Regions from separate parts of the Pseudoalteromonas sp. SR43-2 genome, predicted to be linked through region 1. Evidence: predicted binding sites of a transcription regulator. Region 1 holds the regulator's gene; each other region holds the start of a gene.
The links. Region 1 encodes sigma-54, which starts transcription at its own class of promoters, with help from an activator protein. Its sites were predicted from a motif close to GTTGGCACGNNNNTNGNNT; they were not measured.
Positions count from the first base shown of each region.

Region 2: a site for sigma-54 is predicted at 2,651-2,669, ahead of H5120_RS07450 (DUF1328 domain-containing protein). Genes of this name have one in related genera too.
Region 3: a site for sigma-54 is predicted at 1,710-1,728, ahead of H5120_RS04760 (CsbD family protein). Genes of this name have one in related genera too.
Region 4: a site for sigma-54 is predicted at 1,624-1,642, ahead of H5120_RS14875 (PA2169 family four-helix-bundle protein). Genes of this name have one in related genera too.

Region 1 covers NZ_JACJED010000001.1:62,403-66,622, reverse strand. Annotated here, with positions in the region: gene lptC (LPS export ABC transporter periplasmic protein LptC) at 1-190, shown strand, start outside; gene lptA (lipopolysaccharide transport periplasmic protein LptA) at 180-725, shown strand; gene lptB (LPS export ABC transporter ATP-binding protein) at 722-1,447, shown strand; gene H5120_RS00340 (RNA polymerase factor sigma-54) at 1,517-3,016, shown strand; gene hpf (ribosome hibernation promoting factor) at 3,043-3,330, shown strand; gene ptsN (PTS IIA-like nitrogen regulatory protein PtsN) at 3,335-3,787, shown strand; gene rapZ (RNase adapter RapZ) at 3,806-4,220, shown strand, end outside.
Region 2 covers NZ_JACJED010000006.1:172,866-177,085, reverse strand. Annotated here, with positions in the region: gene alaS (alanine--tRNA ligase) at 1-28, shown strand, start outside; gene H5120_RS07470 (aspartate kinase) at 35-1,252, shown strand; gene csrA (carbon storage regulator CsrA) at 1,344-1,535, shown strand; gene H5120_RS07460 (YcxB family protein) at 1,586-2,053, opposite strand; gene H5120_RS07455 (hypothetical protein) at 2,188-2,379, opposite strand; gene H5120_RS07450 (DUF1328 domain-containing protein) at 2,438-2,611, opposite strand; gene H5120_RS07445 (OadG family protein) at 3,131-3,376, shown strand; partial or broken gene oadA (sodium-extruding oxaloacetate decarboxylase subunit alpha) at 3,388-4,220, shown strand, end outside.
Region 3 covers NZ_JACJED010000004.1:116,494-120,713, forward strand. Annotated here, with positions in the region: gene hrpB (ATP-dependent helicase HrpB) at 1-1,486, opposite strand, end outside; gene H5120_RS04760 (CsbD family protein) at 1,772-1,969, shown strand; gene H5120_RS04765 (xanthine dehydrogenase family protein molybdopterin-binding subunit) at 2,032-4,220, opposite strand, start outside.
Region 4 covers NZ_JACJED010000018.1:43,782-48,001, forward strand. Annotated here, with positions in the region: gene aceK (bifunctional isocitrate dehydrogenase kinase/phosphatase) at 1-550, shown strand, start outside; gene H5120_RS14870 (LysR family transcriptional regulator) at 570-1,508, shown strand; gene H5120_RS14875 (PA2169 family four-helix-bundle protein) at 1,686-2,129, shown strand; gene H5120_RS14880 (biopolymer transporter ExbD) at 2,444-2,836, shown strand; gene H5120_RS14885 (TonB-dependent siderophore receptor) at 2,910-4,220, opposite strand, start outside.

The DNA.
Region 1 (4,220 bases):
CGCCATGATAGACAAAATCAATGCTGATAATATTCAGGTAGATATAAAGCTATTAACAATGCGTTCGGAGCAACCCGTCATTATCACTGGACCCAATTTAAAAATCACTGGTAAAGGCCTAGAGGCCGACTTAAAAACCGAAGTGATAAAACTAATTAACCATACGCGAACCATATATTATGACCAATAAAATATTAAAATCACTTATAATTCCTACACTTATACTAGCGTTTAATAGTAGTGCTGCAGAGCAAAACACGCAACCTGCTGCCAATCAAATTTCAATAAGTGCCGACAAGCAAGAAGGTCAATTAAAAGCTAATGTCGGGATTTTTGAGAAAAACGTTGAGATAATTCACGGTAATCGCCGCATTACAGCCGATCGCCTCGAAGTACACAAACGCGATGAACTTGGTGATAATAAACAATTATTAATTGCCACAGGTAGCCCTGCGCACTTTGAAGAAAAGCAATCAGATGGCACGACTATGAGCGCCAGTGCTGACGAAGTACGTTATGATGTATCTAAGCGTTTTTTAACGCTTGTTGGTAATGCACAAGTATCGCAAGCCGGACAAAAAATAAATGCTAAAAGCATTACCTACGACATAGAGCAGCAGCTCATCAGTGCCGAAAAAGATGAAAACTCAACTGACCGCGTTCACACAATTTTAGTACCGATCGAAACTAAAAAAAGTAAAAAAGGCGATAAAGGTCAACCATGAGCACATTAAAAGCAGAACTATTGGCAAAAAGCTATAAAGGTCGTGAAGTTGTAAAAAACGTCGGCCTCGAAGTACAAGCTGGCAGTATAGTTGGCTTACTTGGCCCTAACGGTGCTGGTAAAACAACGACTTTTTATATGATCGTAGGGCTTGTTCCTAGCGACAAAGGTAAAATATCTATTGATGATAACGATATTACTCTTTTACCTATGCATAGTCGTGCTAGATTAGGCATAGGCTACTTACCGCAAGAGTCATCAATTTTTAGAAAGCTGACTGTTTATCAAAACTTAATGGCCATTTTAGAAACGCGCAAAGAACTAAATAAACAAGCCAGAGAAGATACGCTCAATAACTTATTAGATGAATTTAGCATACAACACATTCGTGATAGCCAAGGTATGGCATTATCGGGTGGAGAACGTCGTCGTGTAGAAATAGCACGAGCGCTGGCAGCAGATCCTAAATTTATATTACTGGATGAACCGTTTGCCGGTGTTGACCCTATTTCGGTATTAGATATAAAGAAAATAATAGAACATCTTAAAAATCGTGGGATTGGAGTATTAATTACCGACCATAACGTAAGAGAGACCCTTGATGTTTGCGAAAAAGCCTACATTGTTTCTCATGGGGAGCTGATTGCATCAGGTACTCCAGAACACGTATTAAATGATAAAACAGTACGCGATGTTTATTTAGGCGAGCAATTTAGGCTGTAACATTTACGCCATGTCTTTAAGCATCTGCTAGTATTAATTATAACAACATAAAAGGATTGTTAGAGATACATGAGGCAATCACTACAGCTGCGCATGGGCCAGCAACTTACAATGACTCCACAGCTGCAACAAGCTATTCGTTTGTTGCAACTCAGTACATTGGATCTCCAGCAAGAAATACAAGAAGCTCTCGACAGTAATCCACTATTAGAGGTTGAAGAGGCAGACTATTCTGAAGACGCTGCTGGTAAAAACGAGCAAAAAGCTGATACCGATGACATAACTGTTAGCGCATCTGCTGATGATGCTCCGAGCGAATATGAACAAGATACTGGTGAAGCACTTGCAAAAGACACGCTAAGTGACGACATGGCTATGGATGTTAGTTGGGATGAGTACATGAGTGCCGCTCCTGCAGCCTCATCAGGTCCAATGCCTGAAGACGAATCAATATACCAAGGCGCCTCTACTGAAACGCTCCATGAGTATTTAATGTGGCAATTACAACTAACGCCATTTAGCCCTACCGATGAAGCCATCGCTATTGCGATTGTAGAGGCCGTCGATGATTCAGGTATTTTAACATTAAGCTGCGAAGAGATTTTAGAAAGCTTTAATCAAGAAAACGAAGATGATAACGAAGTCGAACTTGATGAAATTGAAGCGGTATTAAAACGCATCCAACTGTTTGATCCTGTGGGTATTGCCGCACGTAGTTTACAAGAGTGTTTGTGTATTCAGCTTAATCAATTTGATAAAGAAACACCTTACATTAATGAAACGAAAATGATTTTAACCGAGCATATTGATCTATTAGCAGCTCGCGACTATCGTACATTAATGAAAAAAACTAAGCTTAAAGAAGAAGAGCTTAAAGAAGTGATGACACTAATACATACTCTCAACCCAAAACCTGCAGATACTATTGTAAGGGAAGAATCTGAGTATGTTATTCCTGATGTGTCAGTTAAAAAAATTAAAGGCCGCTGGGTTGTCGAATTAAACCCAGATAGCATGCCTAAAATTCGTGTTAATAGCCAATACGCGGCAATGTCTCGCACTGTAAAATCAAGTGGCGACAGCCAGTTTATCCGCTCACATTTACAAGAAGCTAAATGGTTTATTAAAAGCTTAGAAAGTAGAAACGACACGCTATTAAAAGTTACTAATTGTATTGTTAAGCAACAACAAGGCTTTTTTGAACATGGCCCTGAAGCCATGAAACCAATGGTTTTAAATGATGTCGCTGAAATGGTAGAAATGCACGAATCGACAATTTCGCGTGTGACTACTCAAAAGTACATGCATACACCCCGTGGTATATTTGAGCTTAAATATTTTTTCTCAAGCCATGTAAGTACTGAAAACGGTGGTGAATGTTCATCTACAGCAATACGTGCGCTTATCCGAAAATTAATCGCAGCAGAAAACTCAGCAAAACCATTGAGTGATAGCAAAATAGCGGATATATTGGCTGAGCAAGGAATTAAAGTAGCGAGACGTACAATCGCAAAATACCGCGAATCTCTTGCTATTCCACCGTCAAATCAGCGTAAAAGTCTGATTTAAGACGCTAAACTAAGAGGGTAATGCTTATGCAACTAAACTTAACTGGTCGTCACGTAGAATTAACCGATTCACTAAGAGACTATATTAATACTAAATTTGCGAAGCTTGAAAGACACTCTGATCATATTAATAATGTTCATGTCATTCTCGATGTAGAAAAGTTAAATCAAAAAGCAGAAGCCACAATACACGTAAGCGGTGCTGAGCTATTTGCCTCTACAGAACATCAAGATATGTATGCCGCTATTGACTCGTTGATCGACAAGCTCGATCGCCAAGTAATCAAACACAAAGAGAAGCTTGCTCGACACTAATATGATGAAATTAAGTTCACTTATATGCCAGGACTGCAGCAAAGCTGCGGTCCTTTTTAATAGCAAAAAAAGAATTTTAGAGTTCATTAGCGAACTTGCTCACGACAAACTTCCGTATTTACCGCAACAAGATATTCTTAATGCTTTAATGAGCAGAGAGAAATTAGGTAGTACAGGTATAGGGCGTGGCATTGCTATTCCTCATGGAAGAATGAGCGGTGCAGAAGAGCCTTTGGCTTTAGTGCTCGTTAGCGAAACTCCAATAAACTTTGATGCAATCGATAATCGCCCTGTTGATATTTTTGTCGCACTCATCGTACCAGATGGCGATAACCAGCAGCACTTAAAGACTCTAGCAACCATTGCTGATAAACTAAACAACAAAGATTTTTGTAAACAGTTACGCAGTGCAAAATCTGATACTGAGCTTTACCAAGTTATTGTCGATCAATCATAGTTTTATAAAGGGTGTTAAATGGAGTTAATTATCATAAGCGGCCGTTCTGGTTCTGGAAAGTCGGTTGCTTTGCGCGTTGTAGAAGATTTAGGTTATTATTGCGTTGATAATATTCCAGTAAACCTACTACCTTCATTAGTTCGCAGTGTGTCTGATAGCTACGATAAAATTGCTGTTAGCATAGATGTGCGCAACATCCCTAAAGAACAAGATGAATTTAACGATATTCTTGAATACTTACCAGGCTTTGCAAACCCTACGTTATTTTATTTAGATAGCGACGATCAGACATTGATCAAACGCTTTTCTGAAACACGCAGATTACACCCACTATCAATAGACTCGTTGCCGCTTGATTTAGCCATCAAAAAAGAAAAAGAATTACTTGATGTATTAACCACTCGCGCCGACTTTATGATAGATACGACTGATT
Region 2 (4,220 bases), on a different contig from region 1:
TACAGCTTGGTTAACTGAGCGTACTTAAGCCTAAGTGGCGCTTATTGTTCAAAAATTCGGTGGCACTTCGGTCGGCTCGATAGAGAGAATTGAAGCGGTCGCCGACCTTGTTGTAAAAACCAGACAACAAGGACACCAAGTGGTTGTGGTGCTCTCGGCTATGTCGGGAGAAACCAACCGCTTAATTAATCTCGCCAAACAAATCGATACTCGCCCGAGTAGCCGTGAACTAGATGTACTTATTAGCACCGGAGAGCAGGTTTCTGTATCACTACTTGCTATGGCTATTATAAAACGTGGCCACTCTGCTGTGAGCTTATTAGCCGATCAAGTCAATATTTTAACCGATAACATGTTTGGTAAAGCTCGTATTGCAGAGGTTGCTGCTACGCGTTTGAAGCATGAGCTTGAGCATAATCGTATTGCTATTATTGCTGGGTTTCAGGGGCGTGATGTTGAGGGCAATATTACAACGCTTGGGCGCGGCGGCACCGATACATCGGCTGTAGAAATAGCAGCGGCTATAAAAGCTGACGAATGCCAGATCTATACAGACGTTGACGGCGTATATACTACAGATCCTCGTGTTGAACCTAACGCGCGCAGAATGAGCCAAGTTACCTTTGCCGAAATGCTAGAGCTGGCAAGTTTAGGGGCGAAAGTTTTGCATATTCGCTCAGTAGAAGCCGCAGGAAAACATAATGTGCCACTTAGGGTGCTTTCGAGCTTTAATCCCGATGAAGGTACATTAATAAGTTTTGAGGAGAACGATATGCCAAGCAAGGTTGTATCGGGGATTGCGTTTAATCGTGACGAATGCTTAATTAAGGTACAAGGTGTGCCAACGGGCACGCAATATCTTTCAAAAATATTGAAACTTTTTGCCGAAAATGGCATCGAAATAGATATGATTAATCAAGTTAATCATAACTTTGAAAAAATAGACTATGCTTTTACTGTGCACTCGAATGATTATCTGCAAGCACTTGAATTATTGAGTGAAGATCAAGCTCAGCTCAGTGCTCAAAATATAAGCGGATTGCAAGCAGTAGCTAAAGTCTCTGCTGTTGGCATGGGTATGAAATCACATTCTGGTGTCGCTAGTTTATTTTTTGATGCATTAGCGCAGGAAAATATTAATGTGGTTTTAGTCTCGACTTCAGAGATTAAAATTTCAGTTTTAATAGATGAAAAGTACTTAGAGTTGGCTGTTCGTGCATTACACAAGGCATTTTTAACAGAAAATGGATAGATTGCGAGTTTTTACTTACTTTTCAGTCTAATTTTCATTAGTATGTTTAAGCGGAATCTTATAATTTTTATTGGAACATGGGAGCAAGAGAATGCTAATACTAACTCGTAGAGTAGGTGAAACCCTAATGATTGGTGACGAAGTAACAGTTACTGTTCTAGGTGTTAAAGGAAATCAAGTTCGAATCGGTGTTAATGCACCAAAAGACGTATCAGTGCATCGTGAAGAGATTTACATGCGCATACAAGCTGAAAAGTCGAACCCTAATCCGGGCAATGCTTAATCAACACGTATACGTAGTTGAGTAATTAACTCAACTAGACTAAAAGCCACTCACTGAGTGGCTTTTTTGTTTATAAAAGCGAGTGTTTCAGGACTAAGTATTTGTTTTGATATGTACTGCATGCCGCTTTTGTTTTTAATAATAATACCTTGCTGGGTGTCTATTACTTCGCTTATATTTTGCCATTCTAATTGATAGCTTTTGTAATGATTAGCAGATTTAATACCTTCTTCATCAAAGGTAAGTGTTACCTCAGAGCCTGATGCTCTGCTGAGCATTTGTCTGGTTACCCACCATGGTCTGCGATAGTAAAAAGCGACGCACTCGAGTACCGCTAACATGATCATAAACGATCCTAAGTAATGATCGTCTAAAACATAAATGCCAAATAAACCAAGCGCAACTAACAGCACAAGTAAAAAGTATTTAGGTTTTGCACGCTTACTATAAGGGAGTGACTCATCAAAACACTCGTAAAAGTAGGGTTTATCTAATGTGTAGGTGGTTGTGAATACCATTTTGCCTTGCTTTAAATATCGTTTTTTTTATTTTAACAAGCTAACTGCTAAATGAGCAGCTTTATAGTCAGTGATTTTATTACTGGCACAAAAAAACGGCTCGAAAGCCGTTTTTTTTAGCGGTTCAAGAAGAATTAACAGTTAGTTTCTTCAGCGTTCACGCCTTCTTTAACATTTTCACATGCATCTTCAACAGAGTTTTGCACGTCAGTTACTGCTTCGTCGATACGTTCGCCAGCATCTTCTGCATGGTTGTCTTCACAACCCATCATGAAAAAACCTGCAAATACTGCGATTAGTGCTGCTTTTAAAGTTGTAGAGTTCATAGTGTAATTCCTTGTAAGTATTAATTAAATTTTAGTGTTAGTTAGTTGAATGCTTTATCTACCTGGGTGATTTACCACGTAGTGCACCTGAAACTAATGAAATCACTAAAAGTACTAAAAAGATAAAAAATATAATTTTTGCTATACCAGCTGCGGCACCTGCGATGCCACCAAAACCTAACACTGCAGCGATTAAAGCAATAACTAAAAATGTAATTGTCCAGCGTAACATTGTTTTCTCCTTGGTTATCAAATTTGTTCATAATAATTAATGCCAGTTATATGCCAAAGTTTATTTAGTATAAATATCAATTGGTTATGGTTTTTTGCTGTTACTCTAGTTATTAGTTGGTTAGTAACTTTTACGCTTTGTTATGTAAGTTATTCACACTGTTGCAAATAACTACTAAATGTTCACTAAATAGACTTATTTTGGTAAGACCAATTAACAAGTGGTGTGTGGCTTTGCATTTTATATTAAGAATTAGTGTTTATTTTTACTTAGCTTGATAGTTAATTAACAACTTCCATATAACTATTAGCTATAGTCGTTATTTCTTGTATGTATTGTAGAGCGCGTGATTGCTGAGTTATAGCATGTAAATTAATTGAGTGTTATGTTGTTTATTGTTTAATTGGTTTTACCAATTTACAAGATGTAGACAAAGCGATTAGTTTTGTTATTATCCAGTGAATAAATATTTAATTAAATCGATTTTTTATTTTCGATATGGGTTTCAAGGGGAGAAAAATGGATATAGGTGCTCTACTCACAACGGCTGGTAACTTAATGCTTACTGGCATGGTTGGGGTGTTTGTATTTCTGTCGATATTAATTGGTGCAGTAACGCTTATGTCTAATTTGGTGACGCGCTTTAGCGAACCTGACGTGGCGACACCAGTTAAATCACCATCTTTTAAATCTCAAGGTGTGCCTAATGAGCACATCGCTGCTATTAGTGCTGCCATTGCTCAGTACAAATCAAATAATAAATAAGGGGCACACACATGGCTAAATTAAAATTAACAGAATTGGTATTACGCGATGCTCACCAATCATTATTAGCAACGCGTATGCGCCTAGACGATATGCTACCGATTGCTAGCAAATTAGACGATGCGGGTTATTGGTCTATTGAATCGTGGGGTGGTGCTACATTTGACTCGTGTATTCGTTATTTAGGCGAAGATCCTTGGGAGCGTATTCGTGCACTTAAAAAAGCGATGCCTAATACTAAACAGCAAATGCTATTACGCGGTCAAAACTTATTAGGTTACCGCCATTACGCTGATGACGTAGTTGAAAAATTTGTAGAACGTGCACATAAAAATGGCGTTGACGTATTTCGTATATTTGATGCAATGAACGATGTTCGCAATCTAGAAACAGCTATTAAAGCGGCTGTAAAAGTAGGCGCTCACGCTCAAGGTACTATTTCGTACACAGTTAGCCCAGTTCATACACTTGATATGTGGCTAACTCTTGCAAAGCAGCTTGAAGATATGGGTTGTCATTCAATTTGTATTAAAGATATGGCGGGTTTATTAAAGCCGTACGATGCTGAACAACTAATTAAAGCACTTAAAGAAACTGTATCTATTCCAATTGCTATGCAGTGCCACGCTACAACAGGTTTAAGTACTGCTACTTACCAAAAAGCAATTGATGCTGGCATTGATATGCTCGATACCGCTATTTCATCAATGAGTATGACTTATGGACATTCTGCAACTGAAACTATTGTATCGATAGTTGAAGGGACTGAGCGTGATACTGAGCTTGATTTAAACCACCTAGAAGAAATTGCTGCTTACTTTAGAGATGTACGTAAAAAATATGC
Region 3 (4,220 bases), on a different contig from region 1:
GCAAACTTATATAATGCGTATTTAATTCGCTGTTTTCGTCTTTTACTTTTAAGCGGCTTTGCCAATATTTTAACTGTTGCTTAAATACCGGATGCGGACGTTGCTGTTGGCTATGCAGCGCTAAACTCAACTCGTTTGCACTATTTACTCGGCTCTCAAGTAATGCCACTAAATAAATAGCGAGCCTAAAAATACCATGGAGTTGGTCATCAAGTATTTGTGCTTTTAATAGCATATGCGCCAAACGAATATCAGCACCAAAACCTAACATTTTACTGCCAAGCGGTGTGAGCTTACCTTTGCTATCAATAGCTTCTAGCATGTTAAGCAGGTTACTTGCTTGCTCGCATTGTTGCTCAGTGGGCTTATCGAGCAAGGTTAGCTCATCAATACTGGCTCCCCATTGCTTTGCCTCAAGCATAAGTTGGCTTATGTCTGATGTGAGTATTTCGGGATTGTCATGGCTATTACGTCGCTCGAAGGTTTGCTTTGAGCCAATTCGATAAACAATGCCCGGCTCTATTCGTCCTGCACGCCCTGCACGCTGCACAGCAGACGAGCGCGATATGCTTTGTGTTGTGAGCTCTGTAACCCCTGTTTTTAAATTAAAGGTTGCTGCACGGCGCTTGCCGCTGTCAATTACAATGCGTATACCTTCAATAGTTAAACTGGTTTCGGCTACATTGGTGGTAAGCACTACTTTGCGCATGCCGTTTGGTGCAGGAGCAATAGCAGTTTGCTGATTGGCTTTATCTTGCTCGCCAAATAGTGTTGCAACTTGGCAGTTACTGGGTAAATCGCTCAGTGCTTGTTGCACGCGTAGTATTTCAAACTGCCCAGGTAAAAACACCAATGCGCTACCTGTTTGCTCATTAAGTGCTTGTTTTATTATGTTAGGAATTGCATCAAGCCAGCGACTTTCATCTTTTATGGGTATATATACTTCGTCTATTGGGTAGCTGCGACCGCTCGATTGAATTACAGGGCAATCAAAAAACGCAGTGTAACGCTCTGTATCAAGCGTTGCCGACATAAGCATAATAGTTAAATCGTCGCGCAGCGCACTTTGGGTCTCGAGCGCAAAGGCAAGTGAGGTATCTGCTGCAATTGAACGCTCATGAAATTCATCAAATATCAGTAAATCTATATCGCTTAATTCGGGGTCGTTTTGCAACATGCGCGTTAACATGCCTTCGGTGACTATTTCGAGGCGCGTATTAGCGCTTACTTTACTCTCGCCCCTAATCCGCAAGCCCACACTTTGCCCAACACTCTCGTTTTGGCACTTTGCTAAATAACTGGCTATATTACGAGCAGCTAAACGGCGAGGCTCTAGCATTACAATACGTTTAAAATGCCCGTCACGCATGAGTTGCAGCGGCAACCACGTCGATTTACCCGCACCAGGCGGCGCTTGTAATAACGTAATAGGATTACTTTGTAATTTAGTAACGAGTTGTTGATATATGTCTTGAACCGGCAGCACAGCTATTTACCCTAAATTGCTTTGCAGGCATTGTAACAAAAACCAAAAATAAACGCGCCGCTAAAGCTATGTGGTTATAAAGGATTTAATTAAGGGTTACATAATCAGAAATAATTACAGACCGCTCTGTACATTTTTTAAGGATGTGCTCACAACATTAATCATTACTGCCTCAATAAAAACATAACACCATGATTGTAAATGAAAAATAAAAATTTAACTTGTTGGTACACGCCTTGCTCCTTTTATACTGAACGTTAATTAAATCTAAGTAAGGAGAAACTTATGAACAGCGATCGTATGAAAGGTAATTGGAACGAACTTAAAGGTAAGGCTCAACAAAAATGGGGCGATCTTACCAACGACGATTTAGATAAAATTGAAGGTAGCCGTACAGAGCTAGTGGGTAAAATCCAGCAGCAGTATGGTAAATCTAAAGAAGAAGCAGAGCGTGAAGTTGATGAGTTTGAAAAAACTCACTAATCGCTAACTTCTAAAAAAACCGCCATTTGGCGGTTTTTTTGTTTAAGCTGTAGGTTATTTAGCTACGCTTTTAATTGGTTACCAATCGGTAACTGCCTAATACGCTTTCCGCACGCTGCAAAAATAGCATTACATAATGCTGGTGCATAAACTGGTGTAGATGGCTCACCTACCCCTGCTGGTGGTGCATCGCTTTGTACAATTTCAACTTCAATCTCAAGAGGTGAGTCGCTCATACGCGGTACGCGATAATCATGAAAGTTACTTTGCTGCACGCGGCCTTTATCAAAGGTAATACCATCGCTGATTGCAGTTGTAATCCCATAAATAGAGCCACCTTGGGTTTGGTTTTTAACGGTGTCAGTGTTTACAACCGTACCCGCGTCAATGGCAACCCACGATTTAATTACGTTTAAATCGCCAGCATCCGACACTTCTACTTCAACTACCGTAGCTACGTAAGTTAAAAAGCTTCTGTGTGCTGCTATGCCTAAACCTCGCCCTTTAGGAAGCTCTCGCCCCCATTTACTCATGTCAGCCACTTTTTCAATAACATGGCGCAGTCTGCCAATATCTAAAGGGTAAACCTCTTTATTGCCACCGTAATTATCGTATGTAGCATTTTGCTCTGTTACATCAACAATACGACTCGGACCTATGGTGTCTAGTAAATAGTCTTTTTGGTCGCGACCGGCTTTGTGCGCTGCTTCGCCAATAAATGACTGAATAGCAAAGGCATGAAAAATATTTGATACAGAGCGCATCCAACCAATTCGAACTTTGGCTTGCGCATCACCGTTTTCTAGCTTCATATTAGGCGTGTTAATTGGGTTATCGGTAAACCCTAAGCGCAGTTCAAAGCTCCCTGGCGTAGTCGCCCCTTCTGAAAAGGTAGAGGTAATTGGTGAAAACGCGGTGCGGTGTAAATACGATTCTATTGCGCCATTTTTATCTAGCGATGCTTCAATGTGCTGAGCCGAAACCGCATGGTAAAAACCATGTTGTATGTCGTCTTCACGCGTCCATTGCACACGAATAGGCTTGCCTACTTTCATTGAAAGGTAAGCTGCTTCAGCTGAAAAGTCAGGTTTTGACTTACGCCCAAAGCCGCCTCCTAACATGGTAACGTGAACATTAATTTTGCTCTCATCCATGCCAAGCATGGCAGCCACTGTTTTCATATCGGCTTGTGGATTTTGCGTAGCAGCCCATATATCAACACTATCTTTGTTGTACATAGCTGTTGCACACGGCGGCTCCATTGGTGCTTGAGCAAGATGCGGCGCGTAATAATCAGCTACGAGTTTATTGCTCGATTTAGCCAACACGCCCATGGCATCTCCTTTATCACGTATGTTTGCCTGTGGAGTTTGTACTGTTTTTAATAATGACTTTTTAAATTCTTCTGAATTGTAATCGCCATTTTTGCCATCATCCCACACGACTTTTAATGCTTTACGCCCTTGCCATGCAGCCCATGTGTTTTTAGCTATAATCGCAATTCCACCTTTTGGCTGAAACTGCGGTGCGCCTTTTGGTGCAGGAATTTCAATAACATCTATAACGCCGTTTATCGCTTTTGTAGCACTGGCATCAAACGACTTAACAACACCGCCTACCACTGGCGGGCGTTCAATTATAGCCACCAGCGCTTGTGGTTCGCGTACATCGGCTGCAAATATTGCTTTACCTGTTACTAAATCGGCTAAATCTATGTGCGCCATGCCAGTATTAATGTAGCGCCATTCTTTGCGTGTTTTAAGTGTTAGTTTGTCAGCTTCTGGTGGCGTTATTGTAAGCGCTAAGTCGATTAAATCTTTATAAGTAAGCGATTTACCTGAGCTGTGTGTAACAACGTGTTGATTAGCAGTACAGGTCTGCGGGTCAACTTCCCAATACTTGGCGGCAGCGTGCTGCATCATGTAACGTACACTTGCGCCCATTTCACGCAGGCGCTGCATGTTGTAGCGAATACTGCGCGAGCCATCGGTATTTTGATCGCCGTATTTAGGGTCGCCCTTACCCTGAATAACAATAACCTTATCCCACGCGGCTTCCATTTCATCGGCAACTATTTGCGCAATCGCGGTGCGAATTTGCTGACCCATTTCAGAGCGATGGCAGGTTATTTCAACCATGCCGTCTGGGCGCAGTGCAATAAATAAGTTTGCGCGCTTTGCTTGCTCAGATGGCTGCTCTAATACACCCGCAAATGCTCTTGGCGCACTGCCTACAAAATAAGTACCAAGTA
Region 4 (4,220 bases), on a different contig from region 1:
GCAATTACATAAAACAATTGGCTCATCAATGGTAATTGAGGGCGATTGGTTGATCATCAAGCACTTGTATATTGAGCGGCGAATGACACCTCTTAACTTGTTTTTAGAAAATGCTGATGAAGAAAGTGTCGCCGATGCGATTGAAGAATATGGGCAAGCCCTAAAAGAAATGATTGCTGTTAATATATTCCCTGGTGATATGCTCTTAAAAAACTTTGGTGTAAGTAAGCACAAACGTATTATTTTTTACGATTACGATGAAGTCCAATATCTAACCGATATGAACTTTAGAGCATTACCAAAAGCAAAGAGCTATGACGACTATTTAATGGATGAACAAAGTTACTCTGTTGCACCACAGGATGTATTTCCTGAGCAGCTTTGTACATTTGTAATGCCAAACCCTATGTATAAAAAGTTTTTCCTCAGCACTCATCCAGAGCTTATAGATGTTAGCTTTTGGAAGCAGGCACAACAAAATATAAAAAATGGTCAGGTAAGTCATATTTACCCATACCCGACAGCACAGCGCTTTATTCACCACTGGTAAGCGCTAAAGGACACACACAATGAATATAAGTAAAATAGATTTAAATTTACTCGTTTACCTCGATACATTGCTTCGAGAATGCAACGTAACACGCGCTGCTAATCAATTGAGTATAACGCAACCTGCAATGAGTAATGGCCTTAAACGTCTTCGTAACTTATTTAACGACCCTATTTTAGTTCGTACCAGCGATGGTATGGTACCTACCGAGCGTGCTTTGGAGTTACAACCCGTTATTCGTGGCATTTTAATGACCCTTGAAGAAACTCTAGCACCTAATCGAGAATTTGAGGCAAGCCAAAGTAAGCGTGTGTTTAGAATAATGGCCAGTGATTACGCTGCAAGTACGTTAGCGCCAAAGCTATTAAGTAAACTACACGAAGAAGCCCCCGATACTACTTTAGATATACTCACACCAAGTGATGTCACCTTTCATGATGTAGAAAACGGTAAAGTAGATATGGCAATCAACCGTTTTGAAAACTTACCTCAGTCTTTTCATCATAAACGTATTTGGAAAGACAGTTTTTGCTGCTTAGTTAAGGCCGACAACCCTATTATTGAAAACTTTAGCCTCGACAGCTACTTAAAAGCGCGCCATATATGGGTGAGTAAAACAGGTTTTGGTGTAGGTGTGGGCATGGACCCTAAAGATGTGCAAAAACTTGGTTGGGTTGACGAAGCACTTGCCCACTTTGGTAAACATCGTAACATTGCCACTTTTACGCGTAACTACCATGTAGCGATTCATTTAGCTAAAGAGAAAAATTTGATTGCGACCCTTCCTTCAAAAGCCGCAAATATATATTTAGATGATCCGGGGCTTAAAATTTTAGAGCCACCGTTTCCAATTCCTCCTTTTGAGCTTGATATGATTTGGAGCCCACTGTTACATCGCGATGCGAGCCATATCTGGTTACGCCAAAAAGTAGCTGAAGTAGCTGAAGAGCTAAAATAACTTTATTACACAATATAATGTAAAAATTGCTAAGTTAATACTTTCCTCATTAACTTAGCCCCTTTCTGAAACACAATTAAACTAATAAAATCAAACAACTACATAAAAATAAAAACGTGGAACATACATTGCTTTTATTAAATTGAACTATACATTCATTTAATTAAAGAGGTCATTATGAACACCCATCAAGGATCAGAAGTAAATCATATTACTGACATCATTCAAGTTATGAACAGCGGCATCGACTTTTATCAAAAAGCACAGGAAAAAGTTGAAGACCCTGCTATTGGCGCACTTTTTCAGCGTATGATAGATGCCCGAAAAGTGAGTGTTGAGCGCTTGCAGCCATATGCAATTAATGAAAAAGGCGAACGCGAAGATGGTTCATCTTTCGCAGTTGAAGCACGACGTGCATACACAGCCTTACTTACTACATTCACCTCACATAACGACAGCACGTATGTAAAAGAGCTTGAAGAAGTAGAAGATAAAACGCTTGTAGAAATTAAAGCCGCTATGGATAAACCACAACCGGCTGATTGCGAAGCTGCACTGGCTAAAACATTATTAACAATGCAAAGCTGCCATGCAGAAATGAGCCGTATGCAAAAGCATTAAGCTGACATAGCGCATAACTAGAACCCAGCCTCGAGCTGGGTTTTTTATTGCCTCTAATACCAATCTGCATAGTTTTTAAAGCAATTTAACGAATTGAATTACACTATAACGATGCTAAATAGATCCCATATTTAAGCAGATCGGTATAAACACCACCTTATTTCACCACATTTTAAAAACATAATTAGTACAAATATTTAATGTTATTAGAATGTTTATTTAACCACGCTTTATCTTTGCTGTGCTAATTTTGTTAATAGGTACCTAAAACCTTGCTGTGGCGCCGCAGCATTTAATTAAAAATAAGGTCCAATATGAAAAAACTAACCAAACTACAAAATAATGCCGATGTAGATATGACCCCGATGTTAGACATAGTGTTCATATTACTAATTTTCTTTATTGTAACTACATCTTTTGTAAAACCTGTGGCTATTGAATTAAACCGACCACTCGACAGCCCTCAAATAGATAAGCCTGTTAAAAATGCTTTATTTAGAATTGATGAAAGTAACGGAGTATATTTTTCTGGGAGGTTAATTGATTTAGAGCAAGTTGCGACTAATTTAGCTATGTTCGCGGCTGAATATGAAATAAGTTCGGTACTTATAACCGCAGACGAAAACAGTACACATAATACTTTAATGAATGTAATGAATAATATTAAGCAATACGATGATTATCCAATAAGTTTGATTTCTAAATAAAATCAGCCCAAGCTAAAACCAAAAAAAGGGCCTTACGGCCCTTTGAGTTAAATAACAAAAGGGAGGTTAGTAATTAAAAACGGTATTCTGCACCTACGTAGTAGTAAGCACCGTTAAATCCAAACGGAGCCGAACGACGTGAGTAGTCAAACACACCTGAGCTGCTAATTACGGTATTACCATTAGCATCTACAATAGTACCTGAGCGAGAGTTACCTATTTCATTTTTATCTGGGTAAACATCGAACAAGTTATTTGCACCAATATTTACTGATAAGTCTTCAGTAACGAAGTAGTTAACTTTAACGTCAGTTAAAATTTCTGCGCCATACGTTTGACGACCACCATCTTCTACTGTGTATTCACCAAAACGATTAAGTGAGAGGTTAACAGTCCAATCATCACGTTGATAAAGCGCACTTAAGTTAATACGGTCCTCTGGTTGCCACTCTTCTATAATAGAGATGTCTTCAGCTGAGAATATATCTTCTACTTTTACTGTCTCAAGGCTTGAGCCAGCAGGAGAGAACAACGATACAACATCTGTTTTGGTAAAGTTAGCTGCAAGTGTAAAATCAAGTGTGCCGCCTAAACCTTCAGTGTTCCACGTTGCTACAAAATCAACACCACGTGTTTCTGTATCAGCACCATTTAAGAAAAACTGCCCTACGCCAGCACCTGCACTATTTAGTGCTGCATCAAGGCTTGTAGATAACCCTTTACCTAAGCGATCACTAATTACAATACGGTCGTCAATATCAATCGAGTAGTAATCAACGGTTACATTAATATTATCGGTAACGTTATACACAATACCTAAACTACGGTTTTGTGATTTTTCTTCTTTAAGTTTTGGAATACCTAAACTTTGCGCAAGTGTTGAATCATTTCTAAATGTACCAACTTCTTCTGCAACTAAATTCCCATTAGTATCAACAACAAATTGTGTGCTTACGTTATTAAAGTAAAGCTGCTGCATTGAAGGCGCTCTAAATCCTGAGCTTAATGCACCACGTAATGAAATATCGTCGGTAATAGACCAGTTACCAGCAAGTTTAAAGTTTACTGTATCGCCAAAACCTTTGTAGTTATCGTAGCGAAGTGCACCAGATAAAATCACATCTTCAATTACATAAGATTCTGCATCTACGTAAAATGAAATTACATCACGTGACTCATCCACTGAAGACGCAGGTGATGAACCACCAAAACCTTGTGAACCACCCGATGCATCTTCAGAGCCAACACCGCCACTTAAACCGCTGTAAATACTTACACCATTTAATGTATCGTAATCGCGGTACGCATATTCATTACCTTCTAAAATACGGTATTCATCAGTACGTATTTCAGCACCCATTGCTAACGAATAATCATCAAAGTT